DNA from 2 places in the Mesorhizobium sp. LSJC285A00 genome. Region 1 is predicted to be linked to the other one. Evidence: predicted binding sites of a transcription regulator. Region 1 holds the regulator's gene; the other holds the start of a gene.
What was found. Region 1 encodes LexA, which represses DNA repair genes until DNA is damaged. Its sites were predicted from a motif close to TGTTCNNNNTGTGTTCNG; they were not measured.

Region 1 (13,815 bases):
GTGGCGGTGCGCCAGCAGATCGTCGAAGCGGTTTCGGACGGCCTCAAGGCTCCGGACACCTTCTTCAAGGCAGTTGCGCTCTATCGGGGCGAAGACCGCACCATCGACTATCTGATCTTGCCAAAGGCGTTGGTCGAACCGATCGAGGCCCCCTCCGACAGCGTGCTTCAGGCTTATTTCGAGTCCAACAAGAAAACCTACGCGGCGCCAGAATACCGCAAATTCTCCTATGTCCGGCTCGAGCCCGAAGACATCATGGATGTCAGCGCCGTGACCGACCAGCAGGTCAGCGACGACTACAACAAGAACAAGGGCCGCTACACCACGCCGGAAATGCGCACCATCGAACAGCTGGTGTTTCCTTCCGCGGACGCCGCCAAGGCGGCATCCGATTCGCTGAAGACGGGCGCCACTTTCGACAAGATCGTCACCGCGCAGGGCAAGACCCCGGCCGACACGCTGCTCGGCACGCTCTCCAAGGACAAGATCACCGACAAGGCGGTCGCCGATGCCGCATTCGCGCTTGCCGTCAACGAAGTCAGCCCGGTCGTCCAGGGCGCGTTCGGTCCGGTGCTTTTGCGCGTTACCGAGATCAAACCGGAGACGGTGAAGCCGCTGGCGGAAGTGTCAGACCAGATCCGCAAGGATCTGGCGCTTGGCGAAGCAAGCCGCATCCTGCTCGACGTGCACGACAATTACGAAGACACCCGCGCCGCCGGCAGCACGCTGGCCGAAGCCGCCGCCAAACTGAAGCTCAAGGACGTTACCGTCGAGGCCATAGACCGCACCGGCCTCAAGCCGGACGGCACCATCATCAAGGACCTGCCGGCATCGCCGGACCTCATCAAGGCGGTGTTCGAGGCCGAGCCCAACACCGAGAATCAAGCCCTGACCACGCCTAACAACGGCTTCGTGTTCTATGAACTGACATCGATCACGCCGGCTCGCGACCGCACGCTGGACGAAGTCCGCCAGCGCGTGGTGGCGGACTGGACGACAGAGGAAACGACCAAGCGGCTGACCGCGAAAGCAGACGAACTCGACAAGCGCCTCAAGGCTGGCACCACACTCGACGTCATCGCCGGCGAACTGAAGCTTGAAAAGCAGACCAAGCGCGGCGTGAAGCGCGAGGCCGACGATGTCGATTTCGGCAAGGAGGGTGCTGCTGCGATGTTCGGCGTCGGCGAAGGCGGCACCGGGCTGATCCCCTCGCCCACCGGCGACGGCCAGATCCTGTTCAAGGTCGCCGAAGTGTTCGAGCCGGCCGGAGCCGACGCCAGCTCGGTACCCGACGATGCGCAAAAATCCTTCACGCAAGGCATGTCCGACGATCTGCTCGACCAGCTGGTGGCGCAGTTGCAGACGCAGTACGCCGTCAGCGTCGACCAGGCCGCCGTTGCCCAAGCCCTCGCCCAATGAATGGCCTTAGCCCAATGAGCGTCTTGGCCCAATGAGCGCCCTGAAGACCCATATCGCCAAGGTCGCCACGGGAACCGGGCTTACCTTCGAGGAAGCGCGCGAAGCTTTCGACATCATCATGTCTGGCGACGCGACGCCGGGCCAGATCGGCGGCTTCCTGATGGCGTTGCGCGTGCGCGGGGAGACCGTGAGCGAGATTTCCGGCGCCGTCGCCACCATGCGTGCCAAGATGCTGCGCGTCGAAGCTCCTGAGGGCGCCATCGACATTGTCGGCACGGGCGGCGACAATTCGCATTCGGTCAACATCTCGACCGCCTCGGCCTTCGTCATTGCAGGCTGCGGCGTGCCGGTCGCCAAGCACGGCAATCGCGGCCTGTCGTCGCTGACGGGCGCTGCCGACGTGCTGGTCGCGCTCGGCGTCAAGATCGATATCCCGCCAGAGGTGATCGGCCGTTGCATCCAGGAGGCCGGCGTCGGCTTCATGTTCGCGCCGGCGCACCACCCGGCGATGAAGCATGTCGGCCCGACCCGCGTCGAGCTCGGCACGCGCACCATCTTCAACCTGCTCGGACCGCTGTCCAATCCGGCCGGCGTCAGCAGGCAGATGGTCGGCGTGTTCCTGCCGGAATGGATCGTGCCGGTGGCCGAGACATTGAGGGCGCTGGGCACCGAGCATGCCTGGGTCGTCCATGGCGACGGCTATGACGAGATCACTACCACCGGCGAGACTGTGGTTGCGGAACTGGCCGGTGGCGAGATCCGTCATTTCACGCTAACCCCGGAAGCGGTCGGCCTGCAGCGCCACAGCAAGGACGAGCTGCGCGGCGGCGATGCCCCCTACAACGCCAAGGCGTTGCGCGACATGCTGAGAGGTGCTGCCGGGGCCTATCGCGATACGGTGCTGATGAACGCCGGCGCCGGCATGGTGGTGGCCGGCAAGGCGACGACGCTTGCCGACGGCATGGCCGCGGCCACACAGGCCATTGACAGCGGCCGGGCGCTGGGCGTGCTCGACAGGCTGGTCGAGATTTCGAACGGATGAGCCGTGGCTGACATTCTGCGCAAGATCGAGGCCTACAAGCGCGACGAGATCGCGGCGGCGAAGGCGCGTATACCGTTGGCCGAGATCAAGGCGCGAGCCAAGGATGCCGACGCACCGCGTGGCTTTCTGAGGGCGCTTGAGGCGAAGCGCAGATCGGGCAGCTTCGGCCTGATCGCCGAGATCAAAAAGGCAAGCCCATCCAAAGGCTTGATCCGCGCCGATTTCGACCCGCCCGCACTGGCGCAGGCCTATGAGAAAGGCGGTGCCGCCTGTCTTTCGGTGCTGACCGATGCGCCATCCTTCCAGGGCGCGCCGGAATTTCTCATCAGTGCACGGAAGGCAGTGTCCCTGCCCGCGCTGCGCAAGGATTTCCTGTTCGACCCTTACCAGGTCTACGAGGCTCGCGCATGGGGCGCCGATGCCATCCTGATCATCATGGCCAGCGTCGATGATGCCTTGGCGAGCGAATTGGAAGCGACCGCGTTCGAACTCGGCATGGACGCGCTGATCGAGGTGCATGACGAGGCCGAGACGCAGCGCGCGGTAAAACTCTCGTCGCAGCTGATCGGCATCAACAACCGCAATCTCAGAACATTCGAGACCAGCCTCGAGACCTCGGAACGGCTGGCATCGATGGTGCCGGGCGGCCGATTGCTGGTCAGCGAGAGCGGAATTTTCACCCACGACGATTGCTTCAGGATGCAAAAGACCGGCATCAGCACCTTCCTCGTCGGCGAGAGCCTGATGCGGCAAGAGGATGTCGCTGCGGCAACGCGGCTGCTTTTGACAGGCAAGGCGAAAGCAGAGGCCATCTGAGGATGGCAGCCGCCCTCACCCATCTCGGCGCCAAGGGCGAGGCCAACATGGTCGATGTCGGCGAGAAGGCGGAGACGACGCGCACGGCGGTCGCCGAGGGCTTTGTCTCGATGCGGGCCGAAACCCTGAAGATGATCCTCGACGGCGACGCCAAGAAGGGCGATGTGCTGGGTACCGCGCGCATTGCCGGCATCATGGCGGCCAAGAAGACGCATGAGCTGATTCCGCTCTGCCATCCGCTGCTTTTGACCAAGGTGTCGGTCGACATCGAACCGGACACCACGCTGCCCGGCCTTAGGGTCACCGCGCTCGCCCGCGTCACCGGCAAGACCGGGGTCGAGATGGAGGCGCTGACCGCGGCATCTGTCGCGTGCCTGACCATTTACGACATGGCCAAGGCGGTCGACCGCGCCATGGTGATTTCCGGTATACAGCTGGTGGAAAAGACCGGCGGCAAGTCCGGCGACTACAAGGCGGGTTCGTAAATGGCGCTGGTTCCGGTCGCCGAGGCGCTTCAACGCCTACTCGACGGCGCTGTGGCGTTGCCCGGTGAAAGGGTCGCGCTGGCGGATGCGGCCGGCCGGGTGCTGGCGGAGCCGGTCGTGGCGCTGCGTACCCAGCCGCCTTTCAATGCATCTGCCATGGACGGCTATGCCGCACGGGCGCAGGATGTGGCGTCGGCCCCGGCGCGGCTTTCGGTGATCGGAATGGCGCCCGCAGGGCGAGGCTTTGACGGCACAGTGGGTAAATCCGAGGCCGTGCGCGTCTTCACCGGCGCGCCGCTGCCTGAAGGCGCAGACACGATCGTCATCCAGGAAAATGTTCGCGATCTCGGCGGTGGCCGGATCGAGGTCACCGAACCGACGGCGAAGAACCGCAACATCCGCCGCCTTGGACTGGATTTTGCCCAAGGCGACGTGCTGCTGGAGAAAGGCCGCGTGCTCGATCCGGCTGCATTGTCGCTGGCGGCGTCGGCCAATCATCCCCGGTTGAACGTGGTGCAACGGCCGCTGGTCGCCATCATCGCCACCGGCGACGAATTGCTGCCACCGGGCAGCGAACCTGGCCCCGCCCAGATCATCTCGTCCAACGCCTATGGCGTCGCTGCTGTGGCGCAGTCGGTCGGCGCTCGCGCGCTCGATCTCGGTATAGCGGCCGATCGCAAGGAAGCGATCGCGGCGCTGGTGAAAAAGGCGGTCGATGCGAAAGCCGACGTCATCGTCACGCTCGGCGGCGCCTCGGTCGGCGACCATGATCTCGTTCATGACGTGCTGACCGGCGAAGGCATGAACCTCGACTTCTGGAAGCTCGCCATGCGCCCGGGCAAGCCGCTGATGTTCGGGCGGCTGGGCGATATCAGGTGCATCGGCCTGCCCGGCAATCCGGTGGCGAGCCTGGTCTGCTCGCAATTGTTCCTGAAGCCGCTATTGGCGCAGCTCGGCGGCCGTCCCCACCGGCAGGACATCCGCCAGGCTCAGCTTGGCGCCGCGATGCCGGCCAATGATCTAAGGCAAGACTATGTGCGCGCCGTGGTCCGGGAAGAAGCCGGCGCATTGGTGGCGACACCATTCGGCATCCAGGATTCCTCGATGCTGAGAATGCTGGCCGACGCCAACGGCCTGATCGTGCGCGAGCCCTTCGCTCCGGCGGCAGAAGCAGGCGCTGCTTGCAGCGTTCTGATGTTGCGCTGAAGGTCGCGGATCCAAGCCGTTAATTCCAAGAGATAAGACTGGTTGTTACTCCGCCAGCAATGTCCGCGTCAGCGGATGTGTCGGATCGGCAAGCCCGTCGACGATGCTGAAATGATGCCGGTCCGGCTCGACCACTGTGCTGGTCGTGGCGCCGAGGCCGATCCAGATGTTGGCAAGCAGCGCATTCTGGCGCAGGAACTCCGCCCGCTCGCCGCCGCCGGCCCAGCAGGTGATGCGCGCGCCCTGCATGGGGCGCAGCAGAACCGGGCTTTCGGCCAGTGCTTCCGCTTCATCGATGGCCAGTGTCGCGTTCATCCCCGTCCGCATGATTGGCCGCAGGTCATGGACGCCGGAGATCGAGACGACATTGCGCACGCGGCCCGCCACATCGGCGGCCAGGGGTGTCGTTGTCGTCACCATCCTGGAGGCGAGATGGCCGCCGGCGGAATGCCCGGTCAGGATCACCGGCCCGCCGACCATCGTCGCCGCCTTGCCGATCGCCGCCGCGATTTCCCTAACGATGCCGGAAATGCGTATGTCGGGACAAAGCGTGTAAGTCGGCATTGCCACGGCAAAGCCATTGGCAACCGCGCCGTTGGCCAGATGCGACCATGGCTTGTTGTCGAACGCCTTCCAGTAACCGCCATGGATGAAGACGACGAGCCCTTTGGGCATGACATCGGGAAGGAACAGATCGAGCCTGTTGCGCGGGCTGTCGCCATAGGCGATGTCGAGCTTGGCCCGACCGGACGCCGACATTGTGTCGCGAAAAGCCTGTGCCGGTGTGTCCCACGCGGCCGGCCAGCGATTGCTGCCGGCAATGTTGTCGCCGTTGGCGTAGGCATTGTCCCAATCGGCAACACGATGTTGGAGCATCTGCATCCCTCCCGGATGGCTTCAGTTCAGTCGACAGGAATGGCCGCCGAACAGGGCGGCGTCAATGCTGCGACCTAAAAACATTTTAGGCTTGAAACAAATTTCGACTGGTGCGATCCTGCGCCTTGTTCAGCCATGGGCGCGAGGCAGACAGGGGCAGCCGAAAATGCTTGGGCCATCAGCGCATATCGACACATTCACGCGCGACAACCTGCCGCCGCCGGAGCAATGGCCGGAGTTTTTGCTCGACGGCTTCGACTATCCCGACCACATAAATGCCGGCGTCGAATTGACCGACAGGCTGGTCGAAAAAGGGTTCGGCGACCACACCGCGCTGATCGGCAATGGCCGCCGCCGCACCTACAAGGAACTGTCCGACTGGACCAACAGGCTCGCCCATGCCCTGGTCGAGAATTATGGCGTCAAGCCGGGCAACCGGGTGCTGATCCGCTCGGCCAACAACCCGGCCATGGTCGCCTGTTGGCTGGCCGCCACCAAGGTTGGCGCGGTGGTCGTCAACACCATGCCGATGCTGCGCGCCGGCGAACTCGCCAAGATCGTCGACAAGGCGGAAATCACGGTTGCGCTTTGCGATACAAGGCTGATGGACGAGATGACCGCCTGCGCCAAGGGCAGTGCGTATCTCAAGCAGGTCATTGGCTTCGACGGCACGGCCAACCATGACGCGGAACTCGACCGCGCCGCCCTCGACAAGCCGGTCACCTTCACTGCCGTCAACACCGGCCGCGACGATGTCGCCCTGCTCGGCTTCACCTCCGGCACCACCGGCGTGCCGAAGGCGACGATGCATTTCCACCGCGACCTGCTGATCGTCGCCGACGCCTATGCCCGCGAAATCCTGGAGGTGACGCCCGACGACATCTTCGTCGGCTCCCCGCCCCTTGCCTTTACCTTCGGTCTTGGCGGGCTCGCCATCTTCCCGCTGCGTTTCGGCGCCGCGGCGACGCTGCTGGAACAGGCGACGCCACCCAACATGATCCACATCATCGAGACCTACAAAGCGACCATTTCCTTCACCGCTCCAACCGCCTATCGGGCCATGCTCAAGGCCATGGATCAAGGCGCTGACCTGTCCTCGCTGCGCGTCGCGGTTTCGGCGGGCGAGACGCTGCCGGCGCCTGTCTTCGAGGAATGGACTGAGAAGACCGGCAAGCCGATCCTCGATGGGATCGGCGCCACCGAGATGCTGCATATCTTCATCTCCAACCGCTTCGACGACATGAAGCCGGCCTCCACCGGCAAACCCGTCGGCGGCTATCAGGCACGCATCGTCGATGACGAGATGCGGGAGCTGCCGCGCGGCTCTACTGGCCGGCTGGCGGTGCGCGGCCCGACCGGCTGCCGCTACATGGCCGATGCCAGGCAAAAGGACTATGTCCGCGATGGCTGGAATCTCACCGGCGATACGTTCACGCAGGACGAGGATGGCTTCTTCCACTTCGCCGCGCGTTCCGACGACATGATCGTCAGCGCCGGCTACAACATCGCCGGCCCCGAGGTCGAAGCGGCGCTGCTCTCGCATCCCGACGTCGCCGAATGCGCGGTGACCGGCGCCGAGGACGGTGAACGCGGCCAGATCGTCGAGGCGCATATCGTGCTTGTGCAAGGTGTTTCGCCGGACGCATTGACCGTCAAACGCCTGCAGGACCACGTCAAGGCAACGATCGCGCCCTACAAATATCCGCGTTCGGTGAAGTTCATCGACGCCTTGCCCAAAACCCAGACCGGCAAGATCCAGCGCTTCCGGTTGCGCGCGGAGAAGAGCAATTGATTAAGCCGCACGATCCGGCGTCCGATGGCGCGCAGATGTCGTTCAAGGAGCGGATGTCCTACAGCGACTATCTGCAGCTGGACAAGGTGCTCGATGCGCAGGCGCCGCTGTCTTCGGCCCATGACGAGATGCTGTTCATCATCCAGCATCAGACATCGGAATTGTGGATGAAGCTCGCTTTGCACGAGATCGGCGCCGCGATCCGCTCTATCCGCGCCGACCGCCTCGAACCGAGCTTCAAGATGCTGTCTCGCGTCGCGCGCATCTTCGAGCAGCTCAACAATGCCTGGGACGTGCTGCGCACGATGACGCCAAGCGAATACACCGAGTTTCGCGACGCGCTCGGCCAATCCTCGGGCTTCCAGTCGTGGCAGTACCGCGCTATCGAGTTCATGGCCGGCAACCGCAACCTTGCCATGCTCGGGCCGCACAAGCACCGGCCCGACCTTACGGACAGGCTGGAAGCCATCCTGGCCACGCCGTCGCTCTATGATGAGGCGCTTCTGCTTTTGGCGCGCAATGGCTTCGACATCGGCGCCGACGCCAGTCGCACGGACTGGCGCGAGACGCGCGTCGAGAACGAAGAAGTGCTGGCTGCCTGGCAAACCGTCTACCGCGACCCGCAGCGCTACTGGATGCTCTACGAACTGGCCGAGAAGCTGGTCGACTTCGAGGATTATTTCCGCCGCTGGCGCTTCAACCACGTCACCACGGTCGAGCGCATCATCGGCTTGAAGCGCGGCACCGGCGGCACCTCAGGCGCCTCCTATCTGAAGAAGATGCTGGAGGTCGTGCTGTTTCCGGAGCTCTGGACGGTCCGCACCCGGCTCTAGAGCATTTCACCGTTTAACGTAAACGGCGAAATGCTCTAGCTCTTTGATTTGACGCAATTGCGGACGGAAAACCGCTTCACACTTTTCCTGAAATTGCTCTAGTTCCTCAGGTGACCGCGGTCTTCACCGCGAAGCGGGCGTCCTGCCAGGCGCCGGTGCGCAAAATATCCTCCAGCGCTTCGACCGCCTGCCAGACATCGCCATAACCGACATAGAGCGGCGTGAAGCCGAAACGGATGGTCGACGGCGCCCGAAAATCGCCGATCACGCCGCGCTCGATCAGCGCCCGCATCACCTGATAGCCATGCGGGTGGAGGAACGACACCTGGCTGCCGCGCTGGCTGCCGTCGCGAGGACTTTCCAGTTCAAGCCGGTAGGCGCCGCATCTGGCTTCGACGAGCTGGATAAACAGGTCGGTCAGCGCGATGCTTTTTCTGCGCACCGCCGCCATGTCGACGTCGTTCCAGATATCGAGCGCGCCCTTGAGCGCCCGCATCGACAGCACCGGCTGCGTTCCGCATAGGAAGCGGCGGATGCCGCTGCCGATGGCAAAGCCCTGCTCGAAGGCAAAGGGCCGCGCATGGCCCCACCAGCCGCTGAGCGGCTGGCTGATATCACCATGGTGGCGCTCGGCCGCGTAGATGAAGGCCGGCGAGCCCGGGCCGCCATTGAGGTATTTGTAGGTGCAGCCGACAGCGAAATCGGCATTGGCACGGTCGAGTTCGACCGGCAAGGCGCCGGCGGTGTGGCAGAGATCCCAGATGATCAGCGCGCCGGCGTCATGTGCCTTGCGCGTCAGCGCCGCCATGTCGCGCAACTGGCCGGATTTGTAGTTGACGTGGTTGACCAGGATGACGGCAACGCTGTCGTCGATCAGGTCCTCGATTGCGGCCGCGTCGACGCCCTCCAGCCGCAGCCGCGTTCCCGGCCGGGTCGAGGCGACGCCTTCGGCCATGTAGAGGTCGGTCGGGAAACTGTCGCCCTCGGCAACGATGACCGACCGATTCGGCCGCATGCCGAGCGCGGCGTGCAGCAGCTTGTAGATGTTGATCGAGGTTGTGTCGCAGACCACCGTCTGCCCGTCAGCCGCGCCGATCAGTCGTCCGAGCTGATCTCCCAGTTCCACCGGCATGTTGAACCAGCCAGCCGTGTTCCAGGCGCGAATGAGGTCCTGCGCCCATTCCTGCGTGGCGGCCTGTTGCAATTCGCTGAAGACGGCTGGTGACGCGGCACCCAGCGAATTGCCGTCGAGATAAATTACGCCTTGCGGCAAGACAAAGCGTTCACGCATGGAGCGCAGCGGATCGGCGGCATCCATTGCTTCGATTGTAGCGAGATCGGGTGTCGTGCTCATGATCCGGCGCCCCTCCATGGACAAACGCGCGCGGCGGAGCCTGCCGCCCAAACATGCCGGCGATCTTGAGTGATCGCCCTTGAACTGTCAAACATTATATATAATTCACCCATTGAAAGGCTTTGATATATAATGATCCGCCGAGCGTTTATGTCTGATGGATCACGATGCTGGATGACGAGCAGACCTCGAAGACGGAAGTGGCCTATCGCCTGCTCAGGCGCGATATTCTTGCGACCCGGCTGGCGCCTGCCGCGCCGTTGAAGCTGAGCACGCTGCGCAACACCTACGGCATCGGCTGGACGCCGTTGCGCGAGGCGCTGTCGCGGCTGGAGGCGGAACGGCTTGTGACCGCCATCAGCAACCGCGGGTTTGCGGTCGCTCCCGCCTCTCGGGCGGAGCTCGAGGATTTGGCGCGTGCGCGGCTGGTGGTCGAACTGCCCCTGCTGGTGGAATCGATCGAGAAGGGCGACCGTGAGTGGGAAGACGCAGTCGTTGCCGCCCACTATCGTCTCTCACGGTGCGGGTCTGTTCTCGACGATCCATCGGATGATGCGGTCGACGCGTGGTACGAAAAACACGATGCCTTCCATGCGGCGCTGCTCAGTGCCGCGACATCCAGCTGGCTGCTGCGCTTCAATGCGACGATTTCCGACCAATTGCATCGCCATCACCGCTTTCTGGGTCTGGTCCCGACGCTGCGCGCCGCCGCCGGTCGCACGGATGGACACCGGAAGGCCGTGGCGGCCCTGCGCGACGCCGTGGCGATCGAACACCATACCGCCCTGATGGAAGCGGCCCTCGATCGCGACGTCGAACGTGCGAAAACTCTGATGACCGCTCACATCGGCTACACGCTGCAGGTCTATGCCCAGAGCGAACCCGGCGCGGATGCTGCGCAGCCCCGTCCGAAAAGGAAGCGGCGGTCGTAGCCGACGCGCAGGGCACTTTGGCTTCGTTTCACCCGTTGCCGGCAATGGGCGCAGGCGGCGCTCGCAGCGCCGAACGTTACGCTGAACAAAACGTCAACACATTCATTAAACTTTAAAAGGTTGCGGAACACAACTGGAACAGATAGTGTTTGTTCTGGGTTTGTTTTTTCTGATTCTGGTTTCAGAACCCTTGGGGGCCGCGATGCTGACGCGCAAACAACATGAGCTTCTGATGTTCATCCATGAACGCCTGAAGGAGAGCGGAATCCCGCCGTCCTTCGACGAGATGAAGGAAGCGCTCGACCTCGCCTCCAAGTCCGGCATCCACCGCCTGATCACGGCGCTTGAGGAGCGCGGTTTCATTCGCCGGCTGCCGAACCGGGCGCGCGCGCTGGAAGTGCTGCGGCTGCCCGACTCGATCGCACCAGGCCTCAATGCGGCGAGGAAGTTTTCGCCGAGCATCATTCAGGGCAGTCTTGGTCAAACCGGCCAAGGGCAAGGCGGCCAAGGACAAGGCGCGTTGGGCCAAGGCGGTCTCGGCCGCCAGATCAAGCCGGGCTCGCCGTCGCGTTCGATGTCGGCCGGCAATGACGATGCCGTTTCCGCGATTTCAATCCCGGTTATGGGACGCATCGCCGCCGGCGTGCCGATCGACGCCATCCAGCATCAGACCCATTCGATCTCGGTGCCGCCCGATATGATCATGGGCGGCGAACACTACGCGCTCGAGGTCAAGGGCGATTCGATGATCGAGGCCGGCATTTTCGATGGCGACACGGTCATCATCCGCAATGCCGACACAGCCAGCCCCGGCGAGATCGTGGTGGCGTTGGTCGACGATGAGGAAGCGACCCTGAAACGCTTCCGCCGCAAGGGCGCCTCGATCGCCCTGGAAGCCGCCAACCCGGCCTACGAGACCCGCATTTTTGGACCGGACAGGGTGAAGGTGCAGGGCAAGCTTGTCGGATTGATCCGGCGCTACTGAGCCGGCTTGGGTTTGTACTTTTCACGCTGGTTGTAAGGCGGCAGGCCGCGCGCTTCGCGGGAGAAGCGGCGTTGCTCGTGCCAGGGGCGATACGGCTTGTCGACGGCGAAGCGGATGGTTGGCGCTGCAGCTGCCGATTGCGGATCGAAGAAGACGGCGGCGCTGCCGTCGCGGGCCAGCTGTTTCTTCGTCACGACCAGCACCAGCGGGTCGCGGCACGGATTGTAGGCGGTGGCGTCATCGATGACGATCAGGCTCGCGAAGGCACAGGCCGGCCGCGCCGTCTTGCGGTCTTTCGCAAGCGCTACAATGGCTCCGGAAGGGTGCCGGGCGATACAGAGATCGCCGGTGCAATAGAAGGGCGAGCCGGGCGGCAGATCGAGCGGATCGAGATCGAACCGCGTATCTGTTGCCTCGAAAATCTCAGGTGGGATAATGGTTTCGGCCCGCAGCGCCCGTTTCCAATTGTCCGTGGTGAATTCGTTGGAGCGTTCGCGGTTGAGGGCGAGTTCGCCGCCACCGATCGGCATGGCCACCAGATGCGCATCCTCGGATATGAGCACGTCTGGCGTAAGCACCTGCGGCACCGTCAACAGGCCGGCCAGCGCGAAAGGCACGGCCGCCAACCTGAGCCAGGTGGTGGCCATGGTGGCGATGACGAGGGCGACCGCCACTAACAGCACCGAGCGGATGGAGATCAGCCCGACGGCGTCGACCGGCGAGCGCTCGGAAATCCAGGCCGATATAGCGATCATCGCCATCAGACCCTTGCCCATCACATAGAGGAACGGCCCGTCGGCGCCGAACGGCATCGCCAGTGCGCTGAGCACGGCAAAGGGCATGACGATCAACGAAACAATCGGCATCACGGCCAGATTGGCGATCAGGCTGAGCGGCGACACACGCTGAAAATGCCAGATGGCGAACAGCAAGGTTGCACTGCCGGCGATGATCGAGGTCATTGCGAGGCCGCCCATGGCCAGCGCGAATTTTCGCGACAGGAAGCCGACGAAGGAGCGCTTTGCCGGCGGCGTTCTCACCTTGTCGGCGCGGTAATCGGCCCAGCCGGCATAGGCGCCGACAAGGGCGGCGGTGGCGGCAAACGACATCTGGAAGCTGGGACCGACCACCTCGTGCGGCGACACCAGGATGACGGCAATGGCGGAGATCGCCAGATTGCGCATGGTGAGTGCGGCGCGATCAAACAGCACGGCGACAAGCATGACCGCCAGCATGATGAAGCTGCGCTCGGCGGCAACCACGACGCCTGAAATAACGAGATAGGCGGCGATCGAGACAAGCGCTGCCGCGGCCGCATATTTCTTCACCGGCCGGCGCGAAGAGAAAACGGGAAACAGCGCAAAGGCGCCACGCAGCAACGCCATGATGGTGCCGGCAACCAGCGCCATGTGCAGGCCGGAGATGGAGATGATGTGGTAGATGCCGGTGCGCCGCATCGCTTCGTTGACCTCGTCCGGGATGCCGGCGCGCACGCCGACAATCAGCGCCGCGGCAATCTCGCCTTCGGCGCCGCCGATCTTGCCCCTGATATGGTCGGCAATGTTTTCGCGCGCGTTCTCGATTGCCGAGGAGAGCCGTGCGGTCAGCGGCGGCGGTCCCTGCGTAGCAATGGTTTTCGGATTGCCGAGAAAGAAGCCGCTGCCGCCGATACCGGTGAAATAGCTGTCGAAGGAGAAATCGTAGCTCTCCGGCCGCACCGGACCGGTCGGCGGCAACAGCCTGGCATAGCCGGTGATCAGGGAGCCGGCGGTCATATCGGCGGGAACGGTCCGCGCCGAGAGCCTGACCCGCTCCGGGGCGTAGCGCAGCTCGGGGTAAGCGGTCGAAACCACGTCGAGCGTCAGCCTGATGCGGCCGCTTTCCATCTGTTCGAGACTGACGACGCGGCCGGTCAGCCGTGTCTGAATCTCGGAGCCGAGCATCTGCGTTCCGGCGCGCCAGGTCTCGACCTTGGCGGCGACGACGCCGAGCGCGCACAGCATCGCGGCCATGCAGAACAGATGCGTCCTCGGCCGCGATCGCGTGGCGACAGCGCAACATGTCGCCAGCACCAC
Region 2 (18,406 bases), on a different contig from region 1:
ACCAGTGGATGTATTGCGACCCCGACAATTATGACCTGAAGCAGGCGGCGGCCCTCCATCTCGGCATCGGCGCCGAAAACGTCGTGGTCGGCGAAGGCATAGACGGGTTGCTCAGCCTGGTGGCGCGCATGTATGCGGCGCCCGGCGACGCGGTGGTCACCTCGCTCGGCGCCTATCCGACGTTCAATTTCCACATTGCCGGCGTCGGCGGCCAGCTGGTCACGGTTCCTTACGAGAACGACAAGGAAAGTCTGGACGGCCTGCTCAAGGCCGTCGTCCGGGAAAAGGCGCCGCTGGTCTATCTCTCCAACCCGGACAACCCCATGGGCAGCTGGTGGGATGCAAGCGAGATCATCGCCTTCATTGAAGCCCTGCCGGAAACCACCATGCTGGTGTTCGACGAGGCCTATGGCGAATTGGGACCGGCCTCGGCGCTGCCGCCGATCGACGTCGCGCGGCCCAACGTCATCCGCATGCGCACCTTCTCCAAGGCCTATGGGCTGGCCGGCATACGTTGCGGCTACGCGGTGGCCGAGGCTGAGGTGATCCGCGATTTCGAGAAGATCCGCAACCATTACGGCGTCAGCCGCATGGCGCAAATCGCCGCCGTCGAGGCGCTGGCCGACCAGAACTGGCTGCACAGCGTGGTGGCGCGAGTCGCGGCCGGCCGCACACGCATCGCCGGGATTGCGGAGACGAACGGCCTGAAGCCGCTGCCATCGGCGACCAATTTCGTCACCATCGATTGCGGCAAGGATGGCGTCTTCGCGCTCAAGGTGCTGCAAAATCTTTTGTCGCGCGACGTGTTCATTCGCAAACCGATGGCGCCAGGGCTCGACCGTTGCATCCGGGTCAGCGTCGGCCTCGATCATGAACTCGACATCTTTGCCGAGGAACTGCCCGGCGCACTCGCCGCGGCGCAGGGAAACTAGCCCGGCCGATTGCCATCGCGACAGAGCCTGCCGACGCCGCCAAAAGCCACGATAGAATCAGCCGCGACCCGTCGATCCAGCAGCAATCCAACCGTTCAAGACTGTTGCTTTCGTCCGATTCCGCGCCAGTTTCTGTGCATGGGAGGCAACGATGGATGACCGGCAAAGGGCAGTGCAGGCGCGTGTGCATGGCAAGGTGCAAGGCGTCGGCTACCGGCTGTGGGCCCGGCGCGAAGCGATAGGGCTTGGCCTCGTAGGCTGGGTGCGCAATGAACGAGATGGCACGGTGACGACCTCGATTGCCGGGGCCGATGCTGCGGTTTCGACAATGATCGAACGGCTGCGGCAAGGACCAACGGGATCCTCGGTTTCGAAGGTCGAGACCGAGGAATTCGAAGTCCTCGACGCGCCCGTGGACTACCGGATCATCGTTTAGACGGTTCTTATCGCCCACTTGAATTAATTGAACGTTCGTTTTATTCTTGCTGCATTCAGGGAGGCGATCATGGCGCGCACCACGGGATCCGATGGCGAAAAGACTGAAGCGGCCGTCCGAGAGGCAGCGGTCAGCCTGATCGCCCGCTTCGGCTATGAGGCGATGTCGATGCGGCAGCTTGCCGCCGAGGTCGGCGTTCAGGCCGCCGCGCTCTACCGCTATTTTCCGACCAAGGAAGACCTCCTGTTCACGCTGATGCGCGAGCATATGGAAGGGCTGATCGAAGCGTGGGACGCCGCACGCCCCGATGCCGCCGATCCGGCAACGCGGCTTGCCGCCTATGTCGAAAACCACATCGCTTTCCACATCGAGCGCCGCCACTCCACCCATGTCTCGAACATGGAATTGCGCAGCCTGTCGCATGAACGGCTGACGCAGATCCTGCGCATGCGCACCGCCTATGAGAAGGAGTTGCGCGCCATCCTGCGCGACGGCGCGGAGGCCGGCGCCTTCAGTGTCGATGACACCGGGCTCACTGCCATGGCCCTGATCCAGATGATGACCGGCGTCATCGTCTGGTTCCGGCCGGGCGAGCGGCTGTCGATGGCTGAAGTCACGGCGACATATCTTTCAATGACAATGCGCCTGGTTGGCGCGAAGATCGAATACAAGACCTACAGCACCGCGCGTCACTTCGGACGCGCAAAGGACGCTGTAGCATTTTGAGTTTGCGCATGATCCTTTCCGAAAATCGAAGTCGATTTTCGGGGTCATGCGGCAGGAGGGAACGGCATGTACACGAACACACTCAGCTTCGGGCATGACGAGGACATCGAGGCGCTGCGCGATCTGGTGCGCCGCTTTGCCCAGGAGAAAATAGCGCCGATTGCTGCCGAGATCGACCGCAGCAATCAATTCCCCACGCATCTGTGGAAAGAACTGGGCGCGCTCGGCCTTCTCGGCATCACCGCCGATCCCGATTTCGGCGGCAGCGGCATGGGCTATCTCGCCCATGTCATCGCGGTGGAAGAGATTTCGCGCGCCTCGGGCTCGGTCGGCCTCTCCTACGGCGCCCATTCAAACCTCTGCGTCAACCAGATCAACCGCTGGGCGACGCCGGCGCAGAAGGAGAAATTCCTGCCGGCATTGTGCTCGGGCGAAAGGACAGGTGCGCTGGCCATGTCGGAATCGGGCGCCGGTTCCGACGCCGTCTCGCTCAAGCTGCGCGCCGAAAAGCGCAACGACCGCTATGTGCTCAACGGCTCGAAAATGTGGATCACCAACGGCCCCGATGCCGAAACGCTGGTGGTCTACGCCAAGACCGATCCCGAGCGGAAATCGCGCGGCATCACCGCCTTCATCGTCGAAAAGACGATGGCCGGCTTCTCGGCATCGCCAAAGCTCGACAAGCTCGGCATGCGCGGCTCCAACACCGGCGAACTGGTGTTCGACAATGTCGAGGTGCCCTATGACAATGTGCTGCATGAGGAGGGCCGCGGCGTCGAGGTCCTGATGTCGGGCCTCGACTACGAGCGCACCGTGCTCGCCGGCGGACCGCTCGGGCTCATGGCGGCCTGTCTCGACGTGGCGATCCCCTATGTGCATGAGCGCAAGCAGTTCGGCCAGCCGATCGGCGAGTTCCAGCTCGTGCAGGGCAAACTTGCAGACATGTATTCGACGATGAACGCCGCGCGCGCTTACGTTTATGCTGTCGCGGCTGCCTGCGATCGCGGCCAGACGACACGCAAGGATGCTGCCGGCTGCGTGCTGTTTGCCGCCGAAAAGGCGACGCTGATGGCGCTCGACGCCATCCAGCTGCTTGGCGGCAACGGCTATACCAACGAGTACCCGACCGGCCGGCTGTTGCGCGACGCCAAGCTCTACGAGATCGGCGCCGGGACCAGTGAGATTCGCCGCTGGCTGATCGGACGCGAGATCATGGCGGAGGGGGTTTAGTGCCTGCCAAGATGGCAGGCTGTTGTTTTGCGGGTATCGAGAGACAAGTAGGGCGATAGATGGTTACGTCATCGGGACATCCAGTCACAAGGCGGGGGATATTTGCGATGGCTTTGTTTTCCACAATCGCTGGCTTTCTCGGGCGCGCGAAGGCTCAGAAGCGTCGCTTTTCTAATATGGCGGAATTCAGAGAGCTCGTAATTGCCGAACTCAAACGGCAGCCAGGTGTCGATAGCGCTGTCGCAGACCCATCGGATCCTGCAAAAATCGGTGCAAAACTCGATGGCGCAGAAGTGACGGCAGACGTCACAAACGTGTTCGGGCACTTGAACTCATACCCCGACGAAGACGCCGATGCGGCCATACGCAGGCTAGTCCGAGGCCTCGCCGAAATACGACCTAGGGCGAGTGAAGAAAGTCTGATCGCGGTGATACGGACCCAGCAGTATGTCGAGCACCTCAGATCGATGGGTCTGGATTTATTGTGCGAACCGCTGGTTGGTGAAATTGCGGTCGTATACATGGCCGACCTTCCCGATTCAGTCTCACCTGTTGCTCCGAAGGACTTCCCCGGCCGGGCGCTTTCGGATTTGCGCGATGTCGCACTAGGCAATGTGAAGAAATGGCTGCCGAAAATTGTCTCCGACGGCCAGATTGGCACATTTTATCTCTATTACGTCGACGGCAATACGATGCTCTCCACGAGCCTTGTGCTGCTCGACGAGTTCTGGCTGTCGATCAAAGCACAGTTTCCCGGCGATGTTTTATTTGCGCTGCCGCGCCGGGATCAATTGTTCATCTTCGATGCGAGCAATCCGAAGGCCCAAAGCGCGGCCAGACAGATGATCGACGTCACGTTCGAGGATGGGCTTCAATCTGCTATCCGATAAAATTTTCGAACGCCGCAACGGCAAACTCCTAGCGCAGGTGTAGAGATCGATATGGCCGTACTCCAAACCCAGATCTCGCCCTCCTCCGAAACCTACCTCGCCAATGCCGAGCGCATGCGGGCGCTGGTTGCCGACATTGCGGACAAGGCGGCAAGCGTCGAGCGCGGTGGCTCGGAGGAGGCGCGCGAGCGTCATGTTTCGCGCGGCAAGCTGTTGCCGCGCGAGCGGCTGGCGCAGTTGCTCGACACCGGCTCGCCTTTCCTCGAGATCGGCCAGTTCGCGGCATGGTCCATGTATGGCGAGGAGATTTCCTCGGCCGGCCTCATCGCCGGCGTCGGCCGTGTCGAAGGCACCGAGGTGATGGTCGTGGTCAACGACGCCACGGTGAAGGGCGGCACCTATTATCCGCTGACGGTGAAGAAGCATTTGCGGGCGCAGGAGATCGCGCTGCAAAACAATCTGCCTTGCGTCTATCTGGTCGACAGCGGCGGCGCCAACCTGCCCAACCAGGACGAGGTGTTTCCCGACCGCGAGCATTTCGGCCGCATCTTCTACAACCAGGCCAACATGTCGGCGGCCGGCATTCCGCAGATCGCCTGCGTCATGGGCTCATGTACTGCGGGCGGCGCCTATGTGCCGGCAATGTCGGACGAGACGATCATGGTGCGCAACCAGGCGACCATTTTTCTCGGCGGCCCGCCGCTGGTGAAGGCGGCTACGGGCGAAGATGTCAGCGCCGAGGAGCTTGGCGGCGCCGACGTGCACACCAGGCTGTCCGGTGTCGCCGACCACTATGCGCTGGACGACGAACATGCGCTGGCCATCTGCCGGCGCATCGTCAAAAACCTCAACCGGCGCAAGACTGTAAGCTTGACCTTACAGAAACCCATGCCGCCGCTTCATGACGCGCAGGAACTCTACGGCATCGTGCCGACGGATCTGCGCCAGCCCTATGATGTGCGCGAGGTGATCGCGCGCGTCGTCGACGGCTCCGAGTTCGACGAGTTCAAGCAGAATTACGGCACCACGCTGGTCACCGGCTTTGCCCATCTTCAGGGCATGCCGGTCGGCATCATCGCCAACAATGGCGTGCTGTTTTCCGAAAGTGCTGTGAAGGGCGCGCATTTCATCGAACTGTGCTGCCAGCGCAAGATCCCGCTGATCTTCCTGCAGAACATCACCGGCTTCATGGTCGGGCGAAAGTACGAGGCCGGCGGCATCGCCAAGGACGGCGCCAAGCTGGTGATGGCGGTTGCCACCGCCAAGGTGCCGAAGGTGACGATGATCATCGGCGGGTCGTTCGGCGCCGGCAATTACGGCATGTGCGGCCGCGCCTACTCGCCGCGCTTCCTGTGGATGTGGCCGAACGCGCGCATTTCGGTGATGGGCGGCGAACAGGCGGCGACCGTGCTGGCGGTGGTCAAGCGCGAGGGCATCGAGCGCAAGGGCGGTGAGTGGAGCGCGGACGAGGAAGCGAAATTCAAGAAGCCGATCCTGATGAAATACGAGCATGAGGGCCACCCGCTCTACTCCTCGGCGCGGCTGTGGGACGACGGCATCATCGATCCGGGGAAAACGCGCGAAGTGCTCGCGCTCAGCCTTTCGGCCGCGCTCAACGCCGACATCGAAGAAACGAAGTTCGGCGTGTTCAGGATGTAGATGAGCAAGTTCGGCGAACGGATACATGTCCACACCGGCGACATCACCAGGCTTGCGGTCGATGCCATCGTCAACGCCGCCAATTCCTCGCTGCTGGGCGGCGGCGGCGTCGACGGCGCCATTCACCGCGCCGCAGGCCCGGAGCTCGAATTCGAATGCCGGATGCTGAACGGCTGCAAGGTCGGCGAAGCAAAGCTTACCAAGGGCTATCACCTGCCGGCACGTTACATCATCCACACGGTCGGACCTGTCTGGCAAGGCGGCGGAAAAGGCGAAGCCGGGCTGCTCGCCTCCTGCTATATCAGGTCGCTCGAAATCGCCGCCGCCAGGGATTGCCGGACCGTGGCATTTCCGGCGATCTCCACCGGCATCTACCGTTATCCGAAAAATGAGGCGACGCAGATTGCCGTTGGCATCGCAGGTACCTTCGTCGGACAGAACTCAACGCCCGAAACAGTTATTTTCTGCTGCTTCGACGAGCCAACAGCTCAACTATACCGACAAGCCGTTGCTGCCATTGAAGGATGCTAGTCTGCATGGATAAGATGGTTCATCCACCTACGCAAAATAAATTTTCGGTGAGCAGGCTGGCGGCACTGGAGAATAGACGCTATTGTTCATTCCGCATTGGGCAACGGGGATGGGGTAAAGATGAGGCCGAAATATTCGGGAAAAACGACTGCGTCGGTACTTGCAGTCTTGCTTATATTTGCGGTACCCGGCGTTGGCGCCGCGGCATCGCTGGCGGGAAGCAAAGGCGACATCCATTTCTATCCGTATTTGCCGAAAAGCCCGAAAGACCAGTGCACCATGGCTTACAACGCCTATGTGGCCGCCGGCGGCCATTCGGCCTATGCGACCACGCCCTATGCCCGGATCCGTTCGTTGTACATCATCTGCGGCTCGGGCTTGAATGCACCGTCACAGAAGGCTGCCGAAGAACGGGCGATGAAATCCTGCGAGTCCGCCCGCAGCCATTACAAGGTCATTACAGGGGCGGGCTGCGAAGTTGCGGCATCGAAGTAGGCCGACAAGCATCGGCTTGGGCATTTTTCAAATGGGCGGCGCAAGATGAAATCGACACGCATCAAACGAATTACTGTATCGATGCTTGCCGGCCTGCTCGTATTTACGGCACCCGGTATCGGGGCGGCTGGATCGCTGGCGGGCAGCAAGGGAGACACCCGATTCTGGCCTCCGTTGTCACTGAATCCAAAGGAGCCCTGCACGAAGTCGTACAACGCCTATGTCGCGGCGAGTGGCCACTCGGCCTACGCGACCACATTCTACTCGCGCGTCGACGATCTTTACATCATCTGCGGTGCGCGGCTGAACGCGCCATCTCAGAAGGCCGCGGAAGAGTTGGCGTTGCGAAGCTGTCAGGTTGGCCTGAAAAAGTGGAAGGTTCAGATCGCGAGCGGCGGCTGCAAAATCGCGGCTTCGAAATAGGCTCATTCCTGCCAGACCGGCGCCGCCCGAGACAAACCCGGGAGGCTCCATGTTCGCCAAGATCCTGATCGCCAATCGCGGCGAGATCGCCTGCCGTGTGATCCGCACCGCACGCAGGCTCGGTGTGCGCACCGTCGCCGTCTATTCCGACGCCGATGCCAAGGCCCTGCATGTCGAAATGGCCGACGAGGCAGTGCATATCGGTTCCTCGCCGGTCGGCGAAAGCTATCTGCGCGGCGACAGGATTGTTGCGGCGGCGCTGGCGACCGGCGCCGAAGCAATCCACCCCGGCTACGGCTTCCTCTCGGAAAACCCCGATTTCGTCGACCAGATGGTGGCGGCGGGGCTCACATTCATCGGCCCGTCGGCCGCCTCGATCCGCGCCATGGGGCTGAAGGATGCGGCCAAGCGGCTGATGGAAAAGGCCGGCGTGCCGGTGGTGCCGGGCTATCATGGCGAGGCGCAGGAGATCGTGCTGCTGGCGTCCAAGGCGCGTGAGATCGGCTATCCCGTGCTGATCAAGGCGCGCGCAGGCGGCGGCGGCAAGGGCATGCGCCGCGTCGAACATCCCGAAGATTTTTCGGAAGCGCTGTCAGGCGCGCGGCGCGAGGCCAAGGCCGCGTTCGGCGACGACCGCGTGCTGGTCGAAAAATATGTCGACAAGCCGCGCCACATCGAGGTCCAGGTGTTCGGCGACAATTTTGGCAATGCCGTGCATCTCTATGAGCGCGACTGCTCGGCGCAGCGCCGCCACCAGAAGGTGATCGAGGAAGCGCCGGCGCCCGGCATGACGCCGGCGCTGCGCAAGGCGATGACGGAAGCGGCGGTCAAGGCCGTCAAGGCGATCAGCTATTCGGGCGCCGGCACCATCGAATTCATCGTGGATGCCTCGCAAGGGCTGAAGGCCGACCGTTTCTGGTTCATGGAAATGAACACCCGCCTGCAGGTCGAGCATCCCGTCACCGAAATGGTCACCGGCACCGACCTCGTCGAATGGCAGTTGCGGGTAGCCGCCGGCGAAAAGCTGCCGAAGACGCAGAGCGAAATCACGCTTTCCGGCCACGCCTTCGAGGCGCGCATCTATGCCGAGGACGCGGCGAAAGGGTTTCTGCCGGCGACCGGCACGCTGCATCACCTGGCGTTTCCCGACAACGCGCCCGAAGGCGCCAGCATGCGCATCGAGACCGGCGTGCGGGCCGGCGATGCGATCTCGCCCTTCTACGATCCGATGATCGCCAAGCTGGTCGTCCACGCCAAGGACAGGCAGGCGGCGCTCGATGCGCTCGGGACTGCGTTGTCGCAGACCGAGATTGCCGGCTCGACCGTCAACACCGCGTTTCTCGCGGCACTTGCCGCGGACGCCGATTTTTCGGCCGGTGATGTCGATACCGGCCTGATCGGCAGGCATCAGGAAGCGCTGACCGCGGTCGCCCCGCCGCGCAGCGAGATCGTTGCCGCGGCGGCCCTTGCCGCAGCGGGCGCCGGTGCCTTGCCGCCGTCGAACGATCCGTGGTCGTCGCTTGCCGGCTATACGCATTTCCACAGCATTGCGCGCCGCACGCGCCTGCGCCATGGCGAGGACGATATACTGGCGCGTGTTTCAGTGCGGCCGGACGGGCGCTTCGAGGTGGCGCTGGACGCGCCCTATGACAGCGTCAATTCGCATGATCTTCGCGCCGCCCCTCGCCTTGCCCGCTGGCCAGGCCACGTCACCGTATTCGAAGGCGCGGTCGGCTACAGTTTCCTCGTCCCGGATCCGCTGGCGCGCACCGACGAGGCGGCCGCCGCTTCCGGCAGCCTGCGCGCGCCGATGCCAGGCGTGGTCAAGCTGGTGCGCGCGGCAAAGGGCGAAAGGGTGATCAAGGGCCAGCCGCTACTGATCCTGGAAGCGATGAAGATGGAGCACACGATCGCGGCCAGCCATGACGGCGTGATCGCGGAAATCGCCACCGAGGGCGCGCAGGTCACCGACGGAACGGTGCTGGTGCGCTTCGTTGAAGAGGCTTCATAGCCGGCTGGAGGCTTGAATGAAAAATGGCCGGGACAAGCCCGGCCATTGCCATGAGTACGCGGACGATTACTGCGCGATCGGTGCGTATTTGCCGTCGTGCCACTGGTTGATGTCGTAGCTGGCGTTCTTCAGATCGCCCTTCTCGTCGAAGGTCACGTCGCCGACCACGGTGCTGAACGGCGTGCCGTTCTTCAGCGCTTCGGCTACCTTGACCGGATCGTCCGTTCCGGCGCGCTTGACGCCCTCTGCAAACGCCTGAACGACGGCGTAGGAGAACAGCGTAAAGCCTTCCGGCACGAAGCCGCCCGCCTTGATCTTGGCGATGGCCTCCTTGGCTTCCGGCTTGGCCTGCGGGTCCGACGGGAAGACGAACAGGGTGCCTTCACCGGCGGGGCCGGCGACCTGCCAGAATTCTGGCGAGGCGATCGAATCCGGCATGATCAGCTGGAACTTGACGCTCTGCTCGGCCGACTGACGCAGGATAAGCCCGGCTTCCGGGTGATAGCCGCCGAAATAGACAACGTCGGCCTTGAGGTCCTTCAGCTTGGTGACGAGAGCCGAATAATCCTTCTCGCCGGCATTGATGCCTTCATAGTCGATCTCCTTGAGGCCACCGGCATTCATCGTCGCCTTCACGGCATCGGCAACGCCCTGACCGTAGGCGCTCTTGTCATGCAGGATAACGACATTCTTGCCGGCATATTTCTTGGCGATCCACGGGCCAATGAAGGCGCCCTGCGCGTCGTCACGCGTATAGAGACGCATGATCGTCGGCCAGCCGGCCTTGGCGGCGGCATCGGTCAGCTCGGGATTTGAAGAGGCCGGGCTCATCATCAGCGCGCCGGCCTCAGCGTAGACGGCGGAAGCCGGGATGCTCGAACCTGAACAGGCATGGCCGTCAATAAACTTGACGCTGTTGGCAACGATCCGGTTGGCCACCGAAACCGCCTGCTTGGGATCGCACTGGTCGTCCTCGATGTCGAGCTTGATCATCGAGCCGTTGACACCGCCGGCGGCGTTGATCGCGTCGGCGGCTGCCGTTGCGCCCTGCTTGAACTGGTCGCCGATCGTGGCGAGCTGTCCGGTCATCGGGCCGACCACCGAAATGGTGATGTCATCGGCAAAGGCAACCGGCGCGCTCATCATCAGGCCAAATACGGCCGCGCTCAAAATACCCATTTTTTTCATGGTGATAGAACTCCTCCCACACTCGCGCAGCCGCTCTGGCCGCGCTTCTTTCCGAAGGCGGGACAATTTCATCCTTCATTGGGCCTGTCTAGGCGCATCGGCGCCGCTCGATTGGGCCTCATCAACGCAGAAAGCCACGCCAGCCTGTTCCGGCCGGTCGTGGCTTTTTGCTCGTAGCAGTGCCCATGCGCCCCCGCGCCACGAAAACCTGCCCGCCGTCCCCATTGTGCACGACTGGACCGTGCCGGCCTGCCGCGTTCTTGTTCTTTCATGGTCGGCCGTCTTGTCGCGGCCTTGTCGTTTCACCGGTTCCGACCGTCTTTGCGGTCTTGATCCCGGGGCTTCCCTGTTTTCGATAATCTGCCTGCGATAATCTGCTCGCGATCTCAGTGCATCGTCATCCATTCGCGGGCTTCGCGCAGCGCCTTGGCGATCTCGACCTTGGACATTGCGGCCGACAGTTCCGAGCGCAGTTCCGCGGCGCGGACCGAGCCCTTGATGGCGGCGATGTTGAACCATTTGTGGGCGGCAACGACATCGGTCTCGCAATCGCGGCCGGTCGCATACATCATGCCCAGTTCGAAAAGAATGTCGGCCTGGGCAGTTGCCCCCATGGCGCCGAAGCCGGCTTCAAGCATTTCAAAACGTGCCATTTTAGTCCCCTGTCTGGCTCCCGAGAGCGGGCCTCTTCTGTCCCCCGGTGTTCCCTGGGGAGCCGCTCTTTCGATGCTTCCGAGAATGAGGCCGAGCCTTGAATCCGTCGTTAAATGGCGTGCTTAATTTGGAGAAAACAAAGCTAAAACAAGAGGTAAACGCGGAAATTCGTTAAGGATACAAAGTCAGCAATCCCGCCGTTTCTCGACCGATTTGACGAAAATTTGCAAGGCGCCGATCAACACTCTGCTAACCACGCGAACCAAAGCCAACGCCTCGATCGTTTCATTTCCACGGGCTGCACTCTCCCGACCCCGCATGAAAATTGCGAAACCTTCCGTCGCGGCACGCTTTTGTTTTGCCGGGAGCTGGATTAGCTTACGTTTGCGTAAGGGGCAGAGAGGCGGCTGCCCCATCTAAACCAGGGAGGACAGATATGTTTCGCAAAGTGAGCTTGGCCCTGGCGGCCACCGTGATGATGGCTGGTGCGGCCTGGGCCGATCCGATCGAAGGCAATTGGAAGACACAAGCCGGCGACACAGCAGTTATCGGCGGCAGCGGTTCATTCTCCATCACCCTGAAGACCGGCAAATATGCCGGGAAGACCATCGGTTCGCTCAAGGCGGCCGGGGGCAACAAATATGCCGGCAACATCACCGATCCGGCAAACGACAAGACCTATTCGGGCAAGGCAACACTGTCGGGCACCTCGCTCAAGATGAGCGGCTGCGTGCTCGGCGGGCTGATCTGCAAGAGCCAGACCTGGCACAAGCTCTGATCTTGCTGCTTTGAGTTGACCAACGGGGCCTTCACAGGCCCCGTTTTCTTTTGCAGGACGGTCCGCGCCATAGCGACGACCGTGCCGTTTGCGGCGGCGCAAACCCGAACCGATGCTCTCCCTAAAACATCGTCAATCACTTTGAACCGCAGATGAACGTCGGCATCAGCGCCGGTTCAGTCGCATCAGGGCATTTTGATGGCGTGTTCAAGGAGACACTCCGCAAATGCTCGCTCGCCGCTTCACCATCGTCTGCCTGTTGATGAGCCTGTTCGGGATGCTCTTCGCCATCCTCGTGGCCGAATCCGGCCGTCCGGCCCGTTCCTGGGATGCAGCCAGTTCCTGCCAATTCGATTGCATGAACCATTTTCGCCCCTGAGACGACAAAGACATAGATCCAAACAGAAAAGCAAAAGCCATGAACCGCATCGCCATCAACGCCCTCCAGACCCTTCGGCTCCTGCCGCGGGCGGCGCTCGTCCTGGTCGTGCTGTCGGCGCCGGTCCTGGCCATGCCAATGATGCGGGCCAATGCCGACACGACGATCGACGCGCCGGCGACGAAGAAGCATGGCGTCGGCTTTGTCTTGCTGGTCAGTCTGCAGCGCGGGTAAGGTGTGCCGGTATTAAGGTGATGCCGGCCTGCAAGTGGCGGCCTTGGTGCTCACATGCTTCGAGTACGCTCCGCTCCGGTTCTCGAAGCCAACCAGTTTGGTCGCTTCGCGCCCGTCCTCGACTCCGGCTCAGCCTTACCTGAATCTCAGCACACCTTGGGCGTGGACGAATAAATCGACCACTTGGCGGCCACCCTCCCCTCCCAAGTGCGGCCTCAAGTCTCTATATTGAGCCATGGAAAAGCGAATCTACCCACAAGCTATCGAATCGGTCGTCATGCCGGAGCCTTTCGGCAAGCAGAGCTTCGACGACGCCAAAAAGGCCGTGGCCGCCTTGCAGGTGCTCTACGACCGCAACACCAAGTTTCTGCGCGACTCCTTTGCCACGCTTGCCGCCGGCGGCGACGAAAGCAAGCGCTACCGCGCCTTCTACCCGGAGATCGGCGTCACCACCAATTCGTTCACCCAGATCGACTCGCGCCAGGCCTACGGCCACATGCCGACCCCCGGGCATTTCTCGACCACCATCACCCAGCCGGTGCTGTTCGAACGCTATCTCGTAGAGCAGCTTCGCCTGATCATGCGCAATCACGGCGTGCCGGTAACGGTTTCGGAATCGACCACGCCGATCCCGCTGCATTTCGCGTTCCTTGAAGGAACCCATGTCGATGGCGCCGCCGCCGACCGCATCAAACGGCCGATCCGCGACCTGTTCGACGTGCCGGATCTCGACGGCACCGACGACCAGATCGCCAACGGTACCTTCGAGGTCGCGTTCGGCGAACCAAGGCCGCTGGCGCCGTTCACGGCGCAGCGCATCGACTATTCGCTGCACCGCATGACGCACTACACGGCGACCAGCCCGCAGCATTTCCAGAACTTCGTGCTGTTCACCAACTACCAGTTCTACATCGACGAGTTCGTCGCCCGAGCGCGGGCCCAGATGGCTGAAGGCGGCCACGGCTATACCGAATTCGTCGAACCGGGCAATGTCATCACCAAGGCAGGGCAAAACGCGCCCAGCGAAGGCGTGGCGGCGCCGCGCCTGCCTCAGATGCCAGCCTATCATCTGAAGAAGCCGAACCATGGCGGCATCACCATGGTCAACATCGGCGTCGGCCCGTCCAACGCCAAGACGATCACCGACCATGTCGCGGTGCTGCGGCCACATGCATGGCTGATGCTCGGCCATTGCGCCGGCCTGCGCAACACTCAGGCGCTGGGCGACTATGTGCTGGCGCATGCCTATGTCCGGGAAGACCATGTGCTGGACGATGACCTGCCGGTGTGGGTGCCGATACCGCCGCTGGCCGAGATCCAGGTGGCGCTGCAGGAGGCGGTCGCCGAAGTCACCGGACTTTCCGGCTACGATCTCAAGCGCATCATGCGCACCGGCACCGTCGCCACCATCGACAACCGCAACTGGGAACTGCGCGACCAGCGCGGACCGGTGCAGCGGCTGTCGCAGTCGCGCGCCATCGCGCTCGATATGGAATCGGCCACGATCGCCGCCAATGGCTTCCGCTTCCGCGTGCCCTACGGCACGCTGCTTTGCGTCTCCGACAAGCCGCTGCATGGCGAGTTGAAGCTGCCCGGCATGGCGACCGAATTCTACAAGCGGCAAGTGGCGCAGCATCTGACCATCGGCATCAAGGCGATGGAGAAGCTGGCGGAAATGCCGATGGAACGGTTGCATTCGCGCAAGCTGAGAAGCTTTTCGGAGACGGCCTTTCAGTAGACCGGCTTGCCGTAAATGTTTGCCGCGAGGCGTTTCGTCATCTTGATTGGGCCGCATTTCAGCCGATAAAGGCCTGATACCTCGGCAATGTATTACCCGGTCTATGGGCAAAACCCGGTCTGATGGCACGCGTGCGAAAGATGATGGCTTCAATGGCGTTCCTGGCAATGCTCGGCCTCTCGGCCGCGCTTGTAGCCGGGTTCTTTGGCGCACTGCATCCGGCCTTCGATTCCTTCGCCCATTTCCGCATCCATTTTGCCGTGCTGATGGGGCTGATTGCGCTGCCGCTGCTCGCCACCTCGTTTCGCCTGCAGGCGGGCGTGGGCCTGCTGCTGGCCGTGGCCGCCTTCGCCAGCACGTTGAGCACCTTGCCGCGCCTGTGGCCGGTGCAGGCCGCCAATGACGCCGCGCCCGGCAACGAACCGGTCTACCGGCTGCTGCAGATGAACCTGCGTTTCAACAATCCGACACCCAAGAAGGTTCTTTCGCTGATCGCCAGGACCAACCCGGACGTGATCACGCTCGACGAAGTATCGGCCATGTGGGCGACCGAACTCGGCTATATCGAGAACGCCTATCCCTATCGCATCCTGTGCGCCCATCCCGAGGGCGTGTGGGGCGTGGCGCTTTTGTCCCGGCGACCCTTTGCGGCCGGCACCGAGCCGCATTGCGAACCGCGCGGCGCGATGGCGGCCGCCACCGTCGATTTCGGCGGCACTCCGGTCGATGTCGCGGCGATCCATTTGAGCTGGCCGTGGCCGAAGGAACAATACTGGCAGATCGGCGAGTTGACCGAGACGCTCACCTCGCTCGGCGAGACGGCGATCATGGCCGGCGACTGCAACGCCGTGCCGTGGAGCGCCGCGGTACGGCGCGTTGCCTCGCTCGGCGGACTGACCGTGATGCCGTCGGCCGGACCGACCTGGATCCACCGGACCCTGCCCGATTTCCTGCGGCGCTATGCGGGCCTGCCGATCGACCAGGTGTTTTCGAAGGGCGGGGTGACCATCCTGTCGTCGACGCAGATGGAAGAGACCGGCTCCGACCATCTGCCGGTGATGGTGGAATTTTCATTGATGCGCGACGAGACCAAGCCGGTCGACGAGGATTCTACCGCGACTGTGTCGCTGATCCAGCCCAGCATGGGCGGCTAGATCGTACGCCACGGGGCTTACGGTTTCACAAGCCTACCAAGGCCTCGATGATGCGCTCGACATGGCCGCCTTCACTGTGCTCGCGCGCGTCGAACGCGATCTGTTTTGCCTCATAGAGCTTGGAAGTGGCTTGCAAGCGCCGCGTGGCTTCGACGCGCGTTTTGTTGCATTGCGGATCGTTGGCAAATTTCAGGCCGCGAACCGACCGCTCGGCAGCCTGCATCATCTGCCCGGCGATACGGCCATGGGTTCCTTCATGAGCGAGAACGCCTGTGAAAAACCGGTTCCAGCGTTTGCGCAGCGCCGGCGTGACGGCCGAGGCGACGCGCGGGTAGGTGTAGGCGATGTTGAGCGTTCCATTGGCCTGGCGCAGGCGGCAGACGCCGTTGACCTGACCCACGTCCAGGCTCCAGTCGGCGGTGTAGCTTGTCTGCGCGATGGCGTGGGTCATGAAACCGTGCTTGGGGCCCCTGCGGTTCATGGCGATAACCAGACCGGCACCTGTCGTGCCGGTGATGTCATAGGTTCGCGTCTTGACGACGGTTTTCACCCCCGCCGACGCCGTCCCGACGACGCCGCAGGCCGCGCTTACGACGGCGACGCAAAACAAGACCACCACGCGCATGCCATTTTCCCCATGGACGCGGCAATGAGACCACAAGCAGACGACGGTTTCAACAATCTTTGGCGCCGAGCGCCTTACATGCCTTGGTAAACCCGGCCATCGCCGCCATTTTTGCTGGTTGAGACGGCCCCGGTCGGTGAGGCTCACATGCCCTGATAGACCGGGCCTTCGCCGCCTTGTGGCGGCACCCAGTTGATGTTCTGGTTGGGATCCTTGATGTCGCAGGTCTTGCAGTGCACGCAGTTCTGCGCGTTGATGACGAAGCGCACATCCTTGTCAGACGGATCGGCGGCGGCGTTGCCGTCCTTGTCGACCCATTCGTAAACACCGGCCGGGCAATAGCGGGTCGAAGGCCCGGCAAAGACATCATGCTCGGAACGCTTCTGCAACTCCACGTCGCCGACGATGAGATGCACCGGCTCGTTTTCCTCGTGATTGGTGTTGGACAGGAACACCGAGGACAGGCGGTCGAAGGTCAGCACGCCGTCCGCTTTGGGATAGGCGATCTTCTTGTGCTTGGCCGCGGGCTCAAGCGTGGCATAATCGGCCTTGCCATGTTTCAGCGTGCCGAAGGGCGAGAAGCCGAACAGCGTGTTCAGCCACATGTCGAGACCACCGAGGCCGACGCCGATAATGGTGCCGAAGCGCGACCAGAGCGGCTTGACGTTGCGGACCTTCTTCAAATCCTTGCCGATATCGGTCGCGCGCCAAGCGTCCTCATAAGACGACAGTTCGTCATTGGCGCGGCCGGAGCCGATCGCTTGCGCGACATGCTCGGCCGCCAGCATGCCGGACAGCACCGCATTGTGCGAACCCTTGATGCGCGGCACGTTGACGAAGCCCGCCGCACACCCCATCAGCACGCCGCCGGGGAAGGAGAGTTTCGGCACCGACTGCCAGCCGCCTTCGGTAATGGCGCGCGCGCCGTAGCCGATGCGCTTGGCGCCCTCGAAGGTGCGCGATATCGCCGGATGCGTCTTGAAGCGTTGGAATTCCTCGAAGGGCGACAGCCAGGGGTTCTTGTAGTTGAGATGCAGGACGAAGCCGACCGCGACCTGGTTATCCTCGAGGTGGTAGAGGAAGGAGCCGCCGCCTGTCTTCAGGTCGAGCGGCCAGCCGAAGGAGTGCTGCACCAGGCCCGGCCGGTGGTTCTCGGGCTTGACCTGCCACAGCTCCTTGAGGCCGATGCCGTATTTGCCGGGCTCACGGCCGTCGGACAGTTTGTATTTTGCGATCAGCTGCTTGGACAGCGAACCGCGCGCGCCCTCGCCGATCAGCACGTATTTGCCCATCAGCGCCATGCCCGGCGCAAAGCCCGGGCCATGTGTGCCGTCTTTTTCGACGCCCATGTCGCCGGTGACGACGCCCGTGACGGCGCCGGCATCGTTGTAGACGAGGCTGACGGCAGCAAAGCCCGGATAGATTTCGACGCCTAGCGCTTCAGCCTTGGTTGCCAGCCAGCGGCAGACATTGCCGAGCGAGACGATGTAGTTGCCGTGATTGCTCATCAGCGGCGGCATCAGGATATTGGGCAGACGGAACGAGCCGGCGGGGCCGAGCACCAGGAAATCGTCGGCCGTAACCGGCGTCTTGAAGGGGTGGCCATCTTCCTCGCGCCAGCCCGGCAACAGGCGGTCGATGCCTATGGGATCGACGACGGCGCCTGACAGAATGTGGGCACCAACCTCGCCGCCCTTTTCCAACACCACGACGGAAAGCTCGGGATTGACCTGCTTGAGACGGATCGCTGCGGCAAGGCCCGCCGGGCCGGCCCCGACGATGACCACGTCGAATTCCATGCTCTCGCGTTCGATCTCGCTCATCAACCCCTCCGCACTGGCCGACCGTTTCCGGGCATTTTGCTGGCTCCTGCGCTGCATAGCGCATCAATCCGCGACAGGAAACCGGCGCTGACGTGACAATGCCGATTTCGACAAAAAGTCGCGGATGACAACTCTGCCGCAAGCGTTTTGCGCGCGGCCGCGCTCAGCGTCCCATATTTTAATTGTTCGACGGCTCTCTTATCGGCCATACTTATTTCCATGCGCACGCCGTCCGGCTATTCATTGACGCGCTTCCCCCTTCCGCCCGGCCGGACCTGCCGAGCGATCCTTCTCGCCCTTTCAATGCTTACGCCGGTTCGCGCTCAGGCCGAGCCGGTGAAGGTGTGGGCGACCGGCGCCTATTCCTTTTCCGACGAGCTTGGCGGTTTCCACATCACCGGCGCCTCGGGCACCGGCACCAAGGAAGATCCGTTGGTCATCTCCGAGGAGCTGAATTCGTCGACGCCGGTGACGCTCACCATCCGCACCACCAAACCGAT

Region 2: a site for LexA is predicted at 11,308-11,325, ahead of X726_RS153585 (sel1 repeat family protein). Genes of this name have one in related genera too.

The regions. Positions count from the first base shown of each region.
Region 1 covers NZ_AYVK01000024.1:113,188-127,002, reverse strand. Annotated here, with positions in the region: gene X726_RS149770 (peptidyl-prolyl cis-trans isomerase) at 1-1,419, shown strand, start outside; gene trpD (anthranilate phosphoribosyltransferase) at 1,451-2,461, shown strand; gene trpC (indole-3-glycerol phosphate synthase TrpC) at 2,465-3,277, shown strand; gene moaC (cyclic pyranopterin monophosphate synthase MoaC) at 3,280-3,762, shown strand; gene glp (gephyrin-like molybdotransferase Glp) at 3,763-4,968, shown strand; gene X726_RS149795 (alpha/beta hydrolase) at 5,014-5,844, opposite strand; gene X726_RS149800 (AMP-binding protein) at 6,011-7,636, shown strand; gene kynA (tryptophan 2,3-dioxygenase) at 7,633-8,469, shown strand; gene kynU (kynureninase) at 8,576-9,823, opposite strand; gene X726_RS149815 (GntR family transcriptional regulator) at 9,991-10,755, shown strand; gene lexA (transcriptional repressor LexA) at 10,958-11,740, shown strand; gene X726_RS149825 (ComEC/Rec2 family competence protein) at 11,734-13,815, opposite strand, start outside.
Region 2 covers NZ_AYVK01000016.1:38,918-57,323, reverse strand. Annotated here, with positions in the region: gene X726_RS153530 (pyridoxal phosphate-dependent aminotransferase) at 1-932, shown strand, start outside; gene X726_RS153535 (acylphosphatase) at 1,084-1,368, shown strand; gene X726_RS153540 (TetR/AcrR family transcriptional regulator) at 1,438-2,094, shown strand; gene X726_RS153545 (isovaleryl-CoA dehydrogenase) at 2,161-3,324, shown strand; gene X726_RS153550 (DUF1444 family protein) at 3,432-4,214, shown strand; gene X726_RS153555 (carboxyl transferase domain-containing protein) at 4,266-5,873, shown strand; gene X726_RS153560 (O-acetyl-ADP-ribose deacetylase) at 5,874-6,404, shown strand; gene X726_RS153565 (hypothetical protein) at 6,525-6,899, shown strand; gene X726_RS153570 (hypothetical protein) at 6,945-7,322, shown strand; gene X726_RS153575 (acetyl/propionyl/methylcrotonyl-CoA carboxylase subunit alpha) at 7,372-9,333, shown strand; gene X726_RS153580 (ABC transporter substrate-binding protein) at 9,400-10,521, opposite strand; gene X726_RS153585 (sel1 repeat family protein) at 10,908-11,174, opposite strand; gene X726_RS153595 (DUF2147 domain-containing protein) at 11,612-11,953, shown strand; gene X726_RS1000000171115 (hypothetical protein) at 12,180-12,332, shown strand; gene X726_RS153600 (hypothetical protein) at 12,372-12,566, shown strand; gene X726_RS153605 (AMP nucleosidase) at 12,844-14,304, shown strand; gene X726_RS153610 (endonuclease/exonuclease/phosphatase family protein) at 14,457-15,458, shown strand; gene X726_RS153615 (DUF922 domain-containing protein) at 15,484-16,230, opposite strand; gene X726_RS153620 (electron transfer flavoprotein-ubiquinone oxidoreductase) at 16,227-17,906, opposite strand; gene X726_RS153625 (hypothetical protein) at 18,210-18,406, shown strand, end outside.